2 linked regions of the Streptomyces clavuligerus genome follow. The protein of the gene in region 1 interacts with the protein of each later gene in a pairwise test. Links are inferred from orthologs where the notes say so. Each region holds a gene or a part of one and is shown in the gene's direction. Other genes may lie near its edges. The genes, in order: CRV15_RS23990 and CRV15_RS18940.

Region 1 (8,429 bases):
CGGGCATGCCGGAGGCCGAGGACGCCTTCGACGACCGGCAGAGCGCCCTGGAGCCGCGCATCCCCGTGCACGAGGCCGCGTTCGAGCCGCTGATGCTCGCCTGCCGTGACCGCAGGCCCGTGACCTTCGAGTACCGCAACTCCACGGCGGCCCGCCCCCAGGAGCGCCAGGTGGAGCCGTGGACGCTGGAGTGCTGGCGCGGCCACTGGTACCTCGCGGGCTGGGACCGCGCCCGGGGCGCCGAGCGCGTCTTCCGCCTCTCGCGCATCACCGGCCGGGTGCGCTCCCGCGCCGGGGCGTTCACCGCGCCGGTGCCCGATGTGTCCACGGTCCGGGAGACGGTGGAGCGCTGGGCGGGCGAGACCGCGACCCGGACGGCGCGGATCAGGCTCCGCACGGGCTGCGGCTATCCGCTGCGGGCCCGCGCCGCCTCGGCGCGCGAGCTGGGCGGCGGCTGGGACGAGCTGGAGATCCCGTACGGGCACGGCCTCGACGCCTGGCTGGTGGAGTTCGGCCCGGATGTGGTCGTGGTGGAGCCCGCGGATCTGCGGGCCGATGTGCTCGACCGGCTGCGTGCGGTGGCCGAGGGCTGAGGGGAAGTACGAGGACCATGGCCGCCAACGCCATTGACCAGACCCGGCGGATGCTGTCGCTGGTGACCTATCTGCGGGAACGCCCCGGTGCCCGGGTGGGCGACGTGGCCCGCGCGTTCGGGATCTCCGAGGACGAGCTGATCTCGGACCTCGATGTGCTGCCGATGTGCGGGACGAGCTTCCGCGGCGGTGATCTGCTGGACATCGACACCGACGGCGACCGGATCTGGTGGCACAACCCGGACGACGTGGCCGAGCCGCTGCGGCTGGCCGCCGACGAGGCGACCGCGCTGCTGGTGGCGGCGCGCGCCGTGGCGACCCTGCCGGGGCTGCGCGAGGGCGACCGCGAGGCGCTGCTGCGGGCCACCGCGAAGCTGGAGGCCGCCGCCGGGGAGGCGGCGGGCGCGTCGGCCCGGCTCTCGGTGACCTTCGAGGCCGAGGGCGGCGTCTTCGCCGAGGTGGACCGGGCGATCTCGGAGCGCCGGAGGCTGTGGCTGCGCTACTACTCGCCCGCGCGGGACGAGCTGACCGAGCGGGAGGTCGACCCGATCCGGCTGTTCGCCGTGGGGCACACCTATATGGAGGCATGGTGCCGCCTCTCGGAGGCGCGCCGGACCTTCCGGCTGGACCGGGTGGCCGAGATCCGGCTGCTGGACGCGGTGTCGGCGCCGCCCCGGATCGAGCTGCGGGATCTCTCCGAGGGGCTGGTGCAGCCGTCGGCGGACGACCCCGAGGTGGTCGTCGACGTGGGGCCCGCGGGCCGCTGGGTGGCCGAGTACTACCCGCACGACCAGGCGGAGGAGCTGCCCGACGGAGGGCTGCGGATCACGCTGCGGACCCCGTCCCCGGCCCTGCTGCGCCGACTGGCGCTGCGGCTGGGCCGGGACGGGCGGATCGTCGCCCCCGCTGAGCTGGCCGGGGCGGCCCGCCGCGCGGCCCGGGAGGCGCTGGCCGCGTACGCCGAGGCCGGGGAAGCCCCGCACCCGGGGCACGACGCGGACGCAGGGGACACTGCGGACACCGGGGACGACGGGCACACCGGGGCCGGCGGGGACGGGAAGGGCGCGCCGGAAGGTACGGCGGCCGGCGGGGACACGGTGGCCGCGCACGGTCACCTCCACGGGGATGCCGAGGAGGCATAAGGTGATATGTCGCTGATGTCGGATCTCGCGGCGGCGGCGTCCATGGGCCCGGTGCTCTTCAAGGCGGCCTGCCCCACCTGCCGGGCCCATTGCGAACTGTCCGCCGAGTCGCTGCGGCTGGCGATCGGCGGCAGCCGCCGGACCACGTTCTACTCCTTCACCTGCCCCGCGTGCGGCGCCTCGGTCCGCAAGCCCGCGGGGGAGCGGATCGTGGAGCTGCTGACCGGCGGCGGGGTGCGCACCCTGCGGCTCACCCCCGGCCCGGGGACGGTCTAGGCTCTCCCCATGTTCTGGCCCATGCTCGCCGTCGTGTGCGGCTTCCTCGGGATCGCCGTCCTCGGCGTCCTCGGTGTCCGGGTCTTCCTGGAGGCCCGGCGGCTGGGCCAGGAGGTCGCCCGGACCGCGGAGCGGATCAACCGCGCCGCCGAGGACCTGGAGCGGGCGGCCACCGGCCTGGCGCACGGCGCCGAGACCCTGCGCCGGGAGTGACCGCGGGAGCGGCCCGCCGGAGCGCGGCCGGGGACCCGAAATATCACTGGAGATGGACGGGAGGGGCAACCCGAACCCGATTTCGGTCGTCTGCCCAGGTGGCAGGCCACCTCCGCGCAAGGTGGAGTCCGCCTGGGCATTGCCGGGGGGTTACTCTCCCGGGTTACGATCGCAGTCAGTGCGGTGCCCGGGCGACGCCCGGCCGCCGGCCCCCGCACCACCCCAGCCGCCTCGGTGAGAAGGTACACACTTATGTTCGGTGGAAAGATCGGCGCCCCTGAGCTGATTCTGATCCTTGTTGTGATCATCCTGCTGTTCGGTGCCAAGAAGCTCCCCGACATGGCCCGTTCGCTGGGCAAGTCGGCCCGCATCCTCAAGAGCGAGGCCAAGGCGATGAAGTCCGAGGGGCAGCAGACCGCCCCGGCCGACCCGCCGAACCCCGGCCAGAGCGCCGAGCAGCCCGCCCCGCGCACCATCAAGGCGGCGCCCGGCGATGTGAGCCACGCCCGTCCGGTGACCGAGCCGACGGACTCCACCCAGCGCTAGACCGGGCCGCCCACAGGCCCTGGCACCGGCAGGGGTCTGCCACACGAGATGAGGACGTGGGTTGCTCAAGTCTGCCCGCAAGAAGGAGAACAACCCCGAGGGGCGGATGCCCCTGGTCGAGCATCTGCGCGAGCTGCGCAACCGGCTGGCCAAGGGGCTGCTGGCGATCGTCGCCGTCACCGTCGTCGCCGCCTTCTTCTACAACGACATCATCAACCTCTTCACCAAGCCCGTCCTGGAGTCCGTGGGCTGCCCCGCGAGCTTCTCCGAACTGGCGAAGATGAAGGAGGGCAAGACCTGCGCGAAGATCACCATCAATGGTCTCCTGACCCCGTTCACGCTCGCGCTGAAGGTCTCCCTGATGGCGGGCGTGGTCCTCGCCTCGCCGGTCTGGCTCTACCAGGTCTGGGCCTTCCTCGCGCCCGGTCTGCACCGGAACGAGAAGAAGTACGCCCTCTGGTTCGTCGCGGCGGGCTTCCCGCTCTTCCTCGGCGGCGGCTGGTTCGCCTACCAGGTGCTGCCGACCACGGCCAAGGTACTGATCGAGTTCAGCCCCGTCGGTGTGGACAACCTGCTGCCGCTGGACGAACTGCTCGACCTCGTGACCCGCATGGTGGTCGTCTTCGGCCTCGCCTTCGAACTGCCCCTGCTGCTGGTCATGCTCAACATGGGCGGCGTGATCACCGGGCGGCGGATGCTCGGCTGGTGGCGCGGCATGATCATGGGCATCACGGTCTTCTCCGCGGTCGCCACCCCCAGCACCGAGCCGATCACCATGATGCTGCTCGCGGCGCCGATCATCCTGCTCTACTTCCTCGCCACCGGCTTCTCCCTCTTCAACGACCGGCGCCGGGCCCTGATCGAGGCCCGTGGCCCCGGTGACGACGAGGCGTCCGAGCTGGACCTCACCCCCGAGGACATCGACCCGGTCGAGCCCGTCGCGGCCCGCCCCGGCGTCCCCGGACAGTCCACCGGCGACAGCGAGGGCTCCCGCGTCCACCGGCAGAGCGGCTACGACGACATCACCTGAGCCCGAGCCCGAGCCCGACCTGAGCCCGACCTGAGCCCGAGCCCGAGCCTGAGCCCGACCCGGGCCGGTCCCCGACCCGCCCGCGAGTCCGGCCGCGCGCGCCGCTCCACCCGGCGGCACCGGCCGCGCGAACCCCTGGGCCCGGCCCCGGCCGTGCCGTAACGTCGCACGGGTGACCAGCGAGATCACCCTCTTCGTCAACCCGGCCGCCGGACGCGGACGGGGCGCGCGGGCCGCCAAGCCCGCCGCGCGGGAGCTGCGCGGCGCCGGATTCCTCGTCCGGACCGTCGTCGGAGAGGACGCCCGGGACGCCGCGCGCCGCGCCCACGAGGCCGTCGCCCTCGGCACCGGGGCACTGATCGCCGTCGGCGGCGACGGCATGGTGTCCCTCGCCCTCCAGGCGGTCGCCGGGACCACCACCCCGCTCGGCGTCGTCGCCGTCGGCACCGGCAACGACTTCGCCCGCTCCCTGGGGCTTCCGGTGCGGGACCCGGCCCGCGCCGGACGGCTCGCCGCCACCGCGCTCAAGGCCGCCCCCGCCCCCGCGCTCGACCTGGGCCGGGCCGGGGAGCGCTGGTTCGGCACCATCCTCGCCACCGGCTTCGACTCCCTCGTCGCCGAGCGCGGCGCCCGGACGCGGCTGCCCGCCGGACGCTTCCGCTACGACCTGGCGACGCTCGCGGAACTCGCCGCGCTGCGCCCCCTCCCGTACCGGATGCGGCTCGACGGAGGACCCGCCCTGGAGACCGAGGCCGTCCTGGTCGCCGTGGGCAATGGCCCGATGTACGGCGGCGGCATGCGGATGTGCCCCGGGGCGCGGATGGACGACGGGCTCCTCGACGTCACCGTCGTCGCGGCCTGTGACCGCAGGACCCTGCTGCGGGTCTTCCCCCGGGTCTACCGGGGCACCCATGCCGACCACCCCGCCGTCACCGTCCACCGGGCCCGCTCCGTCGCGCTCCGGGCGCCGGGGATCACCGGATACGCCGACGGGGAGCCGGTGGGGCCGCTGCCGCTGACCGCGCGCTGTGTGCCCGGCGCGGTACGGGTCCTCGGCGCCCGCGCCCCCCTGCCACCCGGTGCCCCGGCCTGACCCCGGCAGCCGGGCAGGATCCGAAGGCCGGACGTTAACCCCGCGCTGACTGTCGTACCTCTTGGGTAGGCTCGACAACAAGATGACCGAGGATCTCTCACCGGCCGAGCGCTACGCCGCCGCCCGCACCCGCGCCGCGGAGGAGGCCACCGCGCTGGCCCCCTTCCGCGAACTGTACGCATTCGATCTCGACACGTTCCAGATCGAGGCCTGTCGGGCCCTGGAGGCGGGGCAGGGCGTGCTCGTCGCCGCGCCCACCGGGTCCGGCAAGACCATCGTGGGCGAGTTCGCCGTCCACCTGGCCCTGACCCAGGGCCGCAAATGCTTCTACACCACGCCCATCAAGGCCCTCTCCAACCAGAAGTACACCGACCTCGTCAAACGCTATGGGGCGGAGAAGGTCGGCCTGCTCACCGGCGACAACAGCGTCAACGCCGAGGCGCCGGTGGTCGTCATGACCACCGAGGTCCTGCGGAACATGCTCTACGCGGGCTCCTCCTCGCTGCTCGGCCTCGGCTATGTGGTCATGGACGAGGTCCACTACCTCTCCGACCGCTTCCGGGGCGCGGTCTGGGAGGAAGTGATCATTCACCTTCCCGAGTCCGTGACGCTGGTGTCGCTCTCCGCGACCGTCTCCAACGCCGAGGAGTTCGGCGACTGGCTCGACACCGTCCGCGGCGACACCGCCGTGATCGTCTCCGAGGACCGGCCCGTGCCGCTCTGGCAGCATGTGCTGGCCGGGCGCCGGATGTACGACCTCTTCGAGGAGGAGACCGACCACGGCGGGCGCGGCACCGGCCGCCGCGAGGTCAATCCCGACCTCGTCCGGCTCGCCCGGATGGAGAACCAGCGCACGTACAACCCGCGCGACCGCCGCCGGGGCAAGATGGTCCGCGAGGCCGACCGGGAGCGCGAGCGCCGCAGCCGCGGCCGGATCTGGACCCCGGGCCGCCCCGAGGTGATCGAGCGGCTCGACGCCGAGGGCCTGCTGCCCGCGATCACGTTCATCTTCAGCCGGGCCGGCTGCGAGGCCGCCGTCCAGCAGTGCCTGTACGCCGGACTGCGGCTCAACGACGACGCCGCACGGGCGCGGGTACGCGAGATCGTCGAGGAGCGCACCGCCGCCATCCCCGGCGAGGACCTGCACGTCCTCGGCTACTACGAGTGGCTCGAAGGGCTGGAGCGGGGCATCGCCGCGCACCACGCGGGCATGCTGCCCACCTTCAAGGAGGTCGTCGAGGAGCTGTTCGTCCGGGGCCTGGTGAAGGCCGTCTTCGCCACCGAGACCCTGGCGCTCGGCATCAACATGCCCGCGCGCTCGGTGGTCCTGGAGAAGCTCGTCAAGTGGAACGGGGAGCAGCACGCCGACATCACCCCCGGCGAGTACACCCAGCTCACCGGGCGGGCCGGGCGGCGCGGCATCGACATCGAGGGCCACGCGGTGGTGCTGTGGCAGCGGGCCATGGACCCGGCGGCGCTCGCGGGCCTCGCCGGGACGCGGACGTATCCGCTGCGCTCCAGTTTCAAACCCTCGTACAACATGGCGGTCAACCTGGTGCAGCAGTTCGGGCGGCACCGCTCGCGCGAACTGCTGGAGACCTCGTTCGCGCAGTTCCAGGCGGACCGGTCGGTCGTCGGCATCTCCCGTCAGGTGCAGAAGAACGAGGCCGGTCTTGAGGGCTATCGCGAGGGGATGACCTGCCACCTCGGCGACTTCGAGGAGTACGCCCGGCTGCGCCGGGAGCTGAAGGACCGTGAGTCGGATCTGGCGAAGCAGGGCGCGGCCCAGCGGCGGGCCGCGGCGGCGGTCTCGCTGGAGCGGCTGAAGCCCGGGGACGTGATCCATGTGCCGACCGGCAAGTTCGCCGGGCTCGCGCTCGTCCTCGACCCGGGGGTGCCGGCGGGCCGGACCAACGGCCATCGCGGCTTCGAGCAGCACGACGGCCCCCGGCCGCTGGTGCTGACGGCGGAGCGGCAGGTCAAGCGGCTGGCGTCGATCGACTTCCCGGTGCCGGTGGAGCCGCTGGAGCGGATGCGCATCCCCAAGTCGTTCAATCCGCGCTCCCCGCAGTCGCGGCGCGATCTGGCCTCCGCGCTGCGCACCAAGGCCGGGCACATCGTGCCCGAGCGGCACCGCAAGCAGCGCTCGGCGGCGGCCGACGACCGCGAGATCGCCCGGCTGCGGGCGGAGCTGCGGGCCCACCCCTGCCACGGCTGCGACGAGCGCGAGGACCACGCCCGCTGGGCGGAGCGCCACCACCGGCTCCAGCGCGACACCCGGCAGTTGGAGCGGCGGATCGAGGGCCGCACCAATACGATCGCCCGCACCTTCGACCGGATCGTGGCCCTCCTCACCGAGCTGGACTACCTCCGGGGCGACGAGGTCACCGAGGACGGCAAGCGGCTGGCCCGGCTCTACGGCGAGCTGGATCTGCTGGCGAGCGAGTGTCTGCGGGACCGGGTGTGGGAGGGGCTGAGCCCGGCGGAGCTGGCCGCGTGTGTCTCGGCGCTGGTGTACGAGGCACGCCAGGCGGACGACGCGGTGCCGCCGAAGGTGCCCGGCGGCCGGGTGAAGGCGGCGCTCGGCGAGATGGTCCGCATCTGGGGGCGGCTCGACGCCCTGGAGGAGGACTTCAAGATCAACCAGACGGAGGGCGTGGGCCAGCGGGAGCCGGATCTCGGCTTCGCCTGGGCCGTGTACCAGTGGGCCGAGGACAAGAGCCTGGACGAGGTGCTGCGGGAGGCGGAGATGCCCGCGGGGGACTTCGTCCGCTGGACCAAGCAGGTGATCGACGTCCTGGGACAGATCGCCGCCGCGGCTCCGGCCGAGAACATCACGGTCGCCCGCAACGCGCGGCGCGCGGTGGACGCGCTGCTGCGGGGCGTGGTCGCGTACAGCTCGGTCGGCTGAGCCGGTCCCCGCGCGCGCCCGGCCGCACCGCCGGGCGCGTACCGCGGGGCGCGGCTGCCCCGGCCGACGGCGCACGCGTCGCCATCGGCCGCACCGCGGCGCGTACCGGGGCCGCCCGGCCGGTCAGTCCAGGCCACGGGCGCGGCGGAAGCGGGCGCGGCCCTCGGCGGGGTCGATCAGCGGATCGGGGTAGCCGAGCCGGGCCCGGCGGGCCGGGTCGAGGGTCTCGGGGGAGTGGATCTCCCGGTCGCCGAGGTCCGCCAGCTCCGGCACCCAGCGGCGGACATAGGCCCCGTGCGGGTCGAACCGCCGGGCCTGGGCCAGCGGGCTGAGCACCCGTCCGGGCCGGGTGTCCGTGCCGGTGCCCGCCACCCACTGCCAGTTGAGCTGGTTGTCGGCGATGTCCCCGTCGACGAGCAGCTCCAGGAAGTGGCGGGCGCCCACCCGCCAGTCCGTGTAGAGGGTCTTGGTGAGATAACTCGCCGTCAGCAGCCGGGCCCGGTTGTGCATCCAGCCCTCGTGGCGGAGCTGCCGCATCCCGGCGTCCACGACGGGGCAGCCGGTCCGGCCCTCCTTCCAGGCGGCGATCTCCCTCTCGTCCCCGCGCCACCGGTCGCCGCGCGGG
Region 2 (8,381 bases), 1.2 Mb from region 1 along the record:
GTGCTTCAGGAGTGGGCGGGTACTCCCGGCGCGGACCGCACGGGGGTCGGCCCGAAGGCCGAGGAGGCCCGCTCATGAGCGAAGGACGACCCGCTCCCGGCCGTGGCGCCGGGGGCGGGCACGTCAACGGCACCCCGGTGAGCCGGTGTCGGCTCACGGCGGCGCCCGGCGATCTGACGGGCCTGGAGAACGCCGTACGGGCGGCCCTGCTGAGGGAGGCGGGCGAACCGCCGACCGCCCTGGCGCCCGTGAACCAGGTGGTGCGGATGGGGGGCCTGGCCCGGTACGCGCGGACCGTCCGGCGGCGGACGTACGCGGCGGTGACCCTGGCGCTCTGTCTGGTGCTGGGGCTCTGGGGCACGGGCGCCCTGCACCACTTGAGGCCGGCCTCGTCCGGAAACGCTGACAACGCCGCCAAACCGCGCTCAGGGGCGAGGCCGGACACGCTGACCGTGGCGAACGGGACGACCGAGGTGGCGCCCGGTGAACGGGTCGTCATCGAACCGGACTTCCACGCCGTCCTGGGGGCGGACCGGGAGCCGAATGTCCTCGTCACCGGGCCGGTCGGGGCCCGCTACCGGTGCGGCAGGTGCGTCGGCCCGGAAGGTCTGGACGTCGAGGTGTTCCGCACCGGCGGGGGTGGGGGCCTCGTCGTCGGGACGTTCCGGCTCCAGCGCATGCCGACGAGGGTGGTGGTGGAGTACCGGAAGGTGGAGTACCGGGCAAACGTTATCCGTTTGCGTGGCACTTACCCTGGTTGGGGTACTTTCTACACATTCATCCACTCGACTCCGAAGCCGGGCTCCGGCCAGCGGGTGAAGGCCGTGGCGTACGGGCCCGACGGGAGTGCCCTCGCCGGGGTCGGGGCCTGAGGGCGGGTCCGCGTGCCCCGGCGGGAGGGGCCCGCGGCCCGGAGTTTTCCACAGGCTCCGCCGGGTGTCCGAGGGCGGAGGTAGCGTCGGGGGCATGTCCAATCTGGCAGTGCTCGAAGGCGTTCTGGAGCGCATCACCTACGCCAATGAGGAGAACGGCTGGACGGTGGCCCGGGTCGACACCGGCCGCGGCTCCGGCGATCTCCTCACGGTGGTGGGGTCGCTGCTCGGCGCCCAGGTGGGGGAGTCGCTGCGGATGGAGGGCCGCTGGGGCTCCCATACGCAGTACGGCAAGCAGTTCACGGTGGAGAACTACACGACGGTCCTCCCCGCCACCGTCCAGGGCATACGCCGCTATCTGGGCTCGGGCCTGATCAAGGGCATCGGGCCCAGGATCGCCGAGCGGATCGTCGACCACTTCGGTGTGGACACGCTCGATGTCATCGAGCGCGAGCCGAAGCGGCTGATCGAGGTCCCCGGGCTCGGCCCCAAGCGGACCCGGCTGATCGGCGCCGCCTGGGAGGAGCAGAAGGCCATCAAGGAGGTCATGGTCTTCCTCCAGGGGGTCGGGGTCTCCACCTCGATCGCCGTGCGCATCTACAAGAAGTACGAGGACGCCTCGATCTCGGTGGTCCGCAATCAGCCCTACCGGCTGGCGGCGGACGTCTGGGGCATCGGCTTCCTCACCGCCGACCGGATCGCCCAGGCCGTGGGGATTCCGCACGACAGCCCGGAGCGGGTCAAGGCAGGGCTCCAGTACGCGCTGTCGCAATCCACCGACCAGGGGCACTGCTTCCTGCCCGAGGAGCGGCTGATCGCGGACGCCGTGAAACTGCTTCAGGTGGACACCGGTCTGGTCATCGACTGCCTGGCGGAGCTGGCGGCGGACGCGGAGGGGGTCGTCCGCGAGACCGTTCCGGCGCCGGACGGCGGCGAGCCGGTGACGGCGGTGTATCTGGTGCCCTTCCACCGTGCCGAGCTGTCGCTCTCGGCCCAGGTGCTGCGGCTGCTGCACGCCGACGGCGACCGGATGCCCGCCTTCCAGGACGTGGACTGGAGCAAGGCCCTTCAGTGGCTCGCCCGGCGGACGGGGGCCGAGCTGGCCCCCGAGCAGGAGCAGGCGGTACGGCTCGCGCTGACCAGCAGGGTGGCGGTGCTGACAGGCGGGCCCGGCTGCGGCAAGTCCTTCACCGTCCGCTCCGTGGTCGAGCTGGCCCGCGCCAAGAAGGCCAAGGTGGTGCTCGCCGCGCCCACCGGACGGGCCGCGAAACGGCTGTCGGAGCTGACCGGCGCGGAGGCGTCCACCGTCCACCGGCTGCTGGAGCTGAAGCCCGGCGGGGACGCCGCCTACGACCGGGACCGGCCGCTGGACGCGGATCTCGTCGTCGTCGACGAGGCGTCGATGCTCGATCTGCTGCTCGCCAACAAGCTGGTGAAGGCGGTGGCCCCCGGGGCGCATCTGCTGCTCGTCGGGGATGTGGACCAGTTGCCGAGCGTGGGCGCGGGGGAGGTGCTGCGGGACCTGCTGGCGGCGGAGGGTCCGGTTCCGAGGGTGCGCCTCACCCGTATCTTCCGGCAGGCCCAGGAGTCGGGCGTGGTGACCAACGCCCATCGCATCAACTCCGGCGCGCCGCCCCTCACCACCGGGCTGAAGGACTTCTTCCTCTTCGCCGAGGAGGAGACGGAGGACGCCGGACGGCTCACCGTGGAAGTGGCTGCCCATCGCATCCCGGCCAAATTCGGTCTCGACCCCCGACGGGACATCCAGGTCCTGGCCCCCATGCACCGGGGTCCGGCGGGCGCGGGCGTCCTCAATGGCCTGCTCCAGCAGGCCATTACCCCCGCACGTCCGGACCTGGCCGAGAAGCGTTTCGGCGGCCGGATTTTCCGGGTCGGCGACAAGGTCACCCAGATCCGCAACAACTACGAGAAGGGCGCCAATGGCGTCTTCAACGGCACGGTCGGCGTGGTCACCGCCCTCCACCTGGAGGAACAGCGGCTGACGGTGCGGACCGACGAGGACGAGGAGGTGCCGTACGACTTCGACGAACTGGACGAGCTGGCCCATGCCTACGCCGTGACCATCCACCGCTCCCAGGGCAGCGAATACCCCGCCGTGGTGATCCCGGTCACCACAGGTGCCTGGATGATGCTCCAGCGCAATCTGCTGTACACGGCGGTCACCCGGGCCAGAAAGCTGGTGGTGCTGGTCGGCTCACGCAAGGCGATCGGGCAGGCCGTGCGCACCGTTTCCGCAGGAAGACGGTTCACCGCGCTCGATCACCGGCTTGCGGGGCGTTGAGGGCGGGGGCTGCGCCGGGCGGGGGAAGCCCCCCGGTGCCGGGGTGGGAAATGCCACCCCGACTTCCAGAATCAGGGCGAACGGGGCAGGATGAGCAGGCTGACGGCACTGAGTGCCGCCAACAGGCCCAACGGTCGACCCCGAGTGCACTCTGCTGGGCCAAATGGGGGATGGTAGAGACAGTCAGGGCACCTCGAAGAAGAGGCACTACGTCGGTGAGGGATGACGTGAGCGACAACTCTGTAGTACTGCGGTACGCGGACGGTGAATACACCTACCCGGTGGTCGAGAGCACCGTCGGTGACAAGGGCTTCGACATCGGGAAGCTCCGAGCCCAGACCGGTCTGGTGACCCTGGACAGCGGCTACGGCAACACGGCCGCCTATAAATCCGCGATCACCTATCTCGACGGCGAGCGGGGCATCCTGCGCTACCGGGGCTACCCGATCGAGCAGCTGGCGGAGCGCTCCACCTTCCTTGAGGTGGCCTACCTCCTCATCAACGGCGAGCTTCCGACCGTGGACGAGCTGGCCGCCTTCAAGGGCGAGATCACCCAGCACACGCTGCTGCACGAGGACGTCAAGCGGTTCTTCGACGGCTTCCCGCGCGACGCCCACCCGATGGCGATGCTCTCCTCGGTGGTCAGCGCGCTGTCGACGTTCTACCAGGACAGCCACAACCCGTTCGACGAGAAGCAGCGCCACCTCTCGACGATCCGGCTGCTGGCCAAGCTGCCGACGATCGCGGCGTACGCCTACAAGAAGTCGATCGGCCACCCCTTCGTCTATCCGCGCAACGACCTGGGTTACGTGGAGAACTTCCTGCGGATGACGTTCTCCGTCCCGGCGCAGGAGTACGACCTCGACCCGGTCGTCGTGGCGGCGCTGGACAAGCTGCTCATCCTGCACGCGGACCACGAGCAGAACTGCTCGACCTCCACCGTCCGGCTGGTCGGCTCCTCGCAGGCCAATATGTTCGCGTCGATCTCCGCGGGCATCTCCGCCCTGTGGGGTCCGCTGCACGGCGGCGCCAACCAGTCGGTGCTGGAGATGCTGGAGGGCATCCAGGCCGGTGGCGGCGATGTCGACACCTTCATCCGCAAGGTGAAGAACAAGGAGGACGGCGTCCGCCTGATGGGCTTCGGGCACCGCGTCTACAAGAACTTCGACCCCCGGGCGAAGATCATCAAGGCGGCGGCGCACGATGTCCTCTCGGCCCTCGGCAAGTCCGACGAGCTGCTGGACATCGCCCTGAAGCTGGAGGAGCACGCGCTCTCCGACGACTACTTCGTCGAGCGCAAGCTCTACCCCAACGTGGACTTCTACACCGGTCTGATCTACCGGGCCATGGGCTTCCCGACCGAGATGTTCACCGTGCTCTTCGCGCTCGGCCGGCTGCCCGGCTGGATCGCCCAGTGGCACGAGATGATCAAGGAGCCGGGTTCCCGCATCGGCCGTCCGCGCCAGATCTACACCGGTGTCGTCGAGCGCGACTTCGTCCCGGTCGAGGCCCGCTGACGCCTGCCGTCCCCCGCTGTTCCCCGCCCGCCCGCGCCGTCGCCCTTCGGGGTCACGGCGCGGGCGGCGCTCTGAACGGCTCTGTGCCGGCCGGACGGCCCCGTCCGGCCCCCGCGGCCGGGATGTGTCCGCCCGGGGCCCTGCGGGGCCGTACGGCCCCGGGAGAGACGAAAGCGCCCCGTTGCCGATCCCCCCACGGGTCGGCGAACGGGGCGCTTCCCATATCCCCGGAGCGGATTCCCCCCACGGGACCCGGCCGGGTGTTTCGGGGCGCGGAGTGTCCGCGCGGTCTGCCGGGGTACGCACACACGGGAGGGCCGCTCATAGCTCCCCGGGTACGTGCCCCGGCCAACGCTTGCCTGGGACGTCCCCCAAGACATCCCATGAACGTCCCCCAAGACGTTCTCGGCATCGCCCACATAGACTCATGAAGAGCCTCGATGGTTACCCCCAAATATCTGTGATCTAGGTCTCTTTGTGAAGGTCTTGTGCGTCACATGTAGTCGACCGAAGCGTCACGGCTCTGTGTCGGCCGCTGGGCAAACCGGGCGAATCGGAGTCGGCCGATTTTAGGATCATGGGTTTGACCTGCTCAGATGCCATTCGGCGCCGATGGGCCCTCTGGTGCGGTGGCCCCGGCGGGTGGCCGGAAAAGATTTCTCCAAGGGGCTCCGGTGGCCTCGGCCGACGCCCTGTCGACCCGGCGCGGGACGCCCGGGTGACCTGCGCGGGGTCCGGGGCGGGCCGGGGTGCCGGTGTCCGGAAGCGGAGCGGGGCCGTACCGGGCCGTCGTGCGGCTGATCGGTACGGCCCCGAAGGTCCGAGGTGTCGGCGCTGCCGGCGCCGACGGCGGTGCCGCCGGTGCTCAGGCGGCCGGGCCCACCAGCTCGTATCCGGCCTCGTCCACGGCGGCGCGCACGGCCTCCTCGTCCAGCGGCGCCTCGGAGACGACCGTGACCCTGCCGGTCGCGGCTTCGGCGGTCACCGAGGAGACCCCGGCGATGGCCGAGACCTCGGCCGAGACGGCCCCCTCGCAGTGGCCGCACGTCATCCCGGAGACCTGGTAGACGGTGGTGACACCGGCCGTCTGCGCGGGTGCCGCGCCCGTGCCGCAGGAGCCGCCGCCGCAGCAGCCGGAGGCGGAGCCGGTCGCGGTGATCTCGATCTCGTTCTCGGTCTTCGCGGTCATGTCGTTCTCCTCGCGGGACGTCCGGCGCGCGGATGGCGCGCACGGATGGGCGGTTCAGGGGCTGCCGGGTCTCTCTCCCGCCTCCCTGTGGCCCTCACCCTACAATACCCCTAGGGGGTATGGCGAGTCCCGGGGGCGGCTCCGCGCCCCGGGCGGGGCGCGGAGCCGTGCGCACGGCGGACGTTCAGCCCCTGCCGCCCCGGTTCGCGCCGCGCCGGTATCCGGGCCGCCCGGCCACCCAGACATGAATGGTCTCCACGTACCAGAACGGCCTGCCGCCCTCCACCACGTCGGGCGGGGGGAGCAGACCGTGCTTGCGGTAGGTGCGGACGGTGTCGGGCTGCACCCGGATGTGGGTGGCGATGTCCTTGTACGACCAGAGCGCGCGTTCCGTCATCGGTGTGACACCTCCCTGTACGCGCGGCAGCGGCGGCCGGGGGACCGTCGATCGGCCTGTCGCGCGAACGCTGGCGATCGATCACTGAGCCTGCGCCCCGGAAGGGCCCCGCGTGGAGAGGGAGAGCAAGGATGTCGACCGTTCGTGACGGAAGGTCCGCGCAACGGAGACACGTGTGATGAGCGGGCGACAATTCACCCGGACGGCGGCTGTTGTCCACGGGCCCCGCGTGCGGTGGCCCGCAGTGCCGCCGTGGCCGCGCGCGGCGCCCCCGCCGGACGGCCCGGCGGGGGCTGCGGACCGCGCTGCGCGGGATGGGTGTCAGGCGCCGCAGGAGCGCAGGAAACGCCGGGTCCGCCGGGCGATCGGAAGGGGCCGGTCCGGCGGGCAGGGGTACATGTCCTGCTCCACGATGGCGAAGAGGTCCACGTCCAGCGCCTGTGCCGCCGCGAGCACCGGCTCCAGGGCGGGCACCCCGGACGGTGGCTCGCACATCACCCCGCGCCCCACGGCGGGCCCGAACGGCAGATCCTCGGCGACCACCCCGGCGAGGACCTCCGGGTCCACCTGCTTGAGGTGGAGATAGCCGATGCGCTCCCCGTAGGTCTCGATCAGCTTCACGCTGTCCCCGCCGCAGTACGCGTAGTGCCCCGTGTCCAGACAGAGCGAGACATCGCGGGGATCGGTGGCGTCGAGGAAGCGGGCGACGTTCTCCTCGGTGTCGATATGGGTGTCCGCGTGCGGATGGACGACGATCCTCAGCCCGTACCGCTCGCGCACCTCCCGTCCCAGCCGCTCGGTCTGAGCGGCCAGATCCCGCCACTGGCGGGCCGTCAGGGTGCTGCTCTCCCGTACCTGCCCGGTCTTGTCGTCCCGCCAGAACGAGGGGATGACCACCAGGTGCTCCGCGCCCATCGCCCGGGTGAGCCCGGCGATGGCCGAGACATGGGCCCAGGTCTCCTCCCAGACGGCGGGCCCGTGGTGCAGCCCGGTGAAGACCGTTCCGGCCGAGACCCGCAGCCCCCGCCGCGCGGTCTCGTCGGCCAGCCGCGCCGGGTCGGTGGGGAGATAGCCGTACGGACCCAGCTCGATCCACTCGTAACCGGCCTCGGCGACCTCGTCGAGGAAGCGCTGCCAGGGCACCTGCCGCGGGTCGTCGGGGAACCACACCCCCCAGGAGTCGGGGGCGGAGCCGACCCGGATGCGGTGCAGGGAGCGGGCGGAGGAGGTCATGGAAGAGAGCTTTCCGGCCATCTCGGAAGGGTGTCAAGGCTACGTCCGAATGTAAGGACAAAATGTTGACAGGGCTCGGTCCCGGCGACTAGACCTGGAGGGACCGTACGCGCGGACGGGGCAGCCGGAACGGGACGGCAACGGGACCGGACCGGCAATGGGACCGGACCGGGACGGGCGGACAGGAGCCAGGAGTGAAGGGGCGCGGATGACGCTGGCGGACGGCTCTCGGCCGGGCGGGGCGGACAGGTCGGACGGCCCCGAGCCGTACGACGTGATCACCATGGGCCGGATCGGGGTCGACCTCTATCCGCTGCGGACGGGTGTTCCGCTGGCGCGCGTCGACGTGTTCGGGAAGTTCCTCGGCGGCTCCGCCACCAATGTCGCCGTCGGCGCCGCCCGGCTCGGCCGCCGCACCGCCGTGATCACCCGCACCGGGCAGGACGCCTTCGGGGAGTACGCGCACGAGGCCCTGCGCGGCTTCGGGGTGGACGACCGCTGGGTCACCCCGGTCCCCGCGTACCCCACCCCCGTCACCTTCTGCGAGATCTTCCCCCCGGACGACTTCCCGCTCTGGTTCTACCGGCAGCCCAAGGCCCCCGACCTGGAGATCCTGCCCCAGGAGCTGGACCTCGCCGCCGTGCGCGCCGCCCGGGTCTTCTGGATGACCGGCACCGGCCTGTGCGCCGAGCCGAGCCGCGGCGCGACCCTCGCCGCGCTCGCCCACCGCGACCGCGCCGGGATCACCGTCTTCGACCTCGACTGGCGGCCGATGTTCTGGCAGGACCCCGAGGAGGCGCGGCCCCACTACCGCCGGGCGCTCGCCCACGCGACCGTCGCCGTCGGCAACCTGGACGAGTGCGAGATCGCC

The links.
Region 2: the proteins of CRV15_RS23990 (region 1) and CRV15_RS18940 interact in binary tests that used the Escherichia coli proteins (3 or more experiments, as listed by UniProt). The link is inferred for Streptomyces clavuligerus from one-to-one orthologs.

What each region holds. Positions count from the first base shown.
Region 1 is NZ_CP027858.1:5,677,892-5,686,320, forward strand. What follows is about bases 2,977-5,932. They hold CRV15_RS23990 (diacylglycerol kinase), read left to right. Parts: upstream 2,977-3,972; coding sequence 3,973-4,893; downstream 4,894-5,932. Other genes in these bases: tatC (twin-arginine translocase subunit TatC), read left to right, coding at 2,977-3,800; CRV15_RS23995 (DEAD/DEAH box helicase), read left to right, coding at 4,976-5,932. Also shown: CRV15_RS23960 (helix-turn-helix transcriptional regulator), read left to right, coding at 1-593; CRV15_RS23965 (helix-turn-helix transcriptional regulator), read left to right, coding at 611-1,735; CRV15_RS23970 (hypothetical protein), read left to right, coding at 1,742-2,011; CRV15_RS23975 (hypothetical protein), read left to right, coding at 2,021-2,224; Sec-independent protein translocase subunit TatA, read left to right, coding at 2,477-2,770; more of tatC, read left to right, coding at 2,832-2,976; more of CRV15_RS23995, read left to right, coding at 5,933-7,804; CRV15_RS24000 (cryptochrome/photolyase family protein), read right to left, coding at 7,928-8,429. UniProt on the Escherichia coli protein: In vitro phosphorylates phosphatidylglycerol but not diacylglycerol; the in vivo substrate is unknown.
Region 2 is NZ_CP027858.1:4,497,649-4,506,029, forward strand. Bases 2,639-5,546 are described here. They hold CRV15_RS18940 (citrate synthase), read left to right. Parts: upstream 2,639-3,401; coding sequence 3,402-4,691; downstream 4,692-5,546. Other genes in these bases: recD2 (SF1B family DNA helicase RecD2), read left to right, coding at 2,639-3,174. Outside these bases: CRV15_RS18925 (SigE family RNA polymerase sigma factor), read left to right, coding at 1-78; CRV15_RS18930 (hypothetical protein), read left to right, coding at 75-872; more of recD2, read left to right, coding at 967-2,638; CRV15_RS18945 (heavy-metal-associated domain-containing protein), read right to left, coding at 5,557-5,880; CRV15_RS18950 (MerR family transcriptional regulator), read right to left, coding at 6,065-6,277; CRV15_RS18955 (sugar phosphate isomerase/epimerase family protein), read right to left, coding at 6,599-7,510; iolC (5-dehydro-2-deoxygluconokinase), read left to right, coding at 7,719-8,381.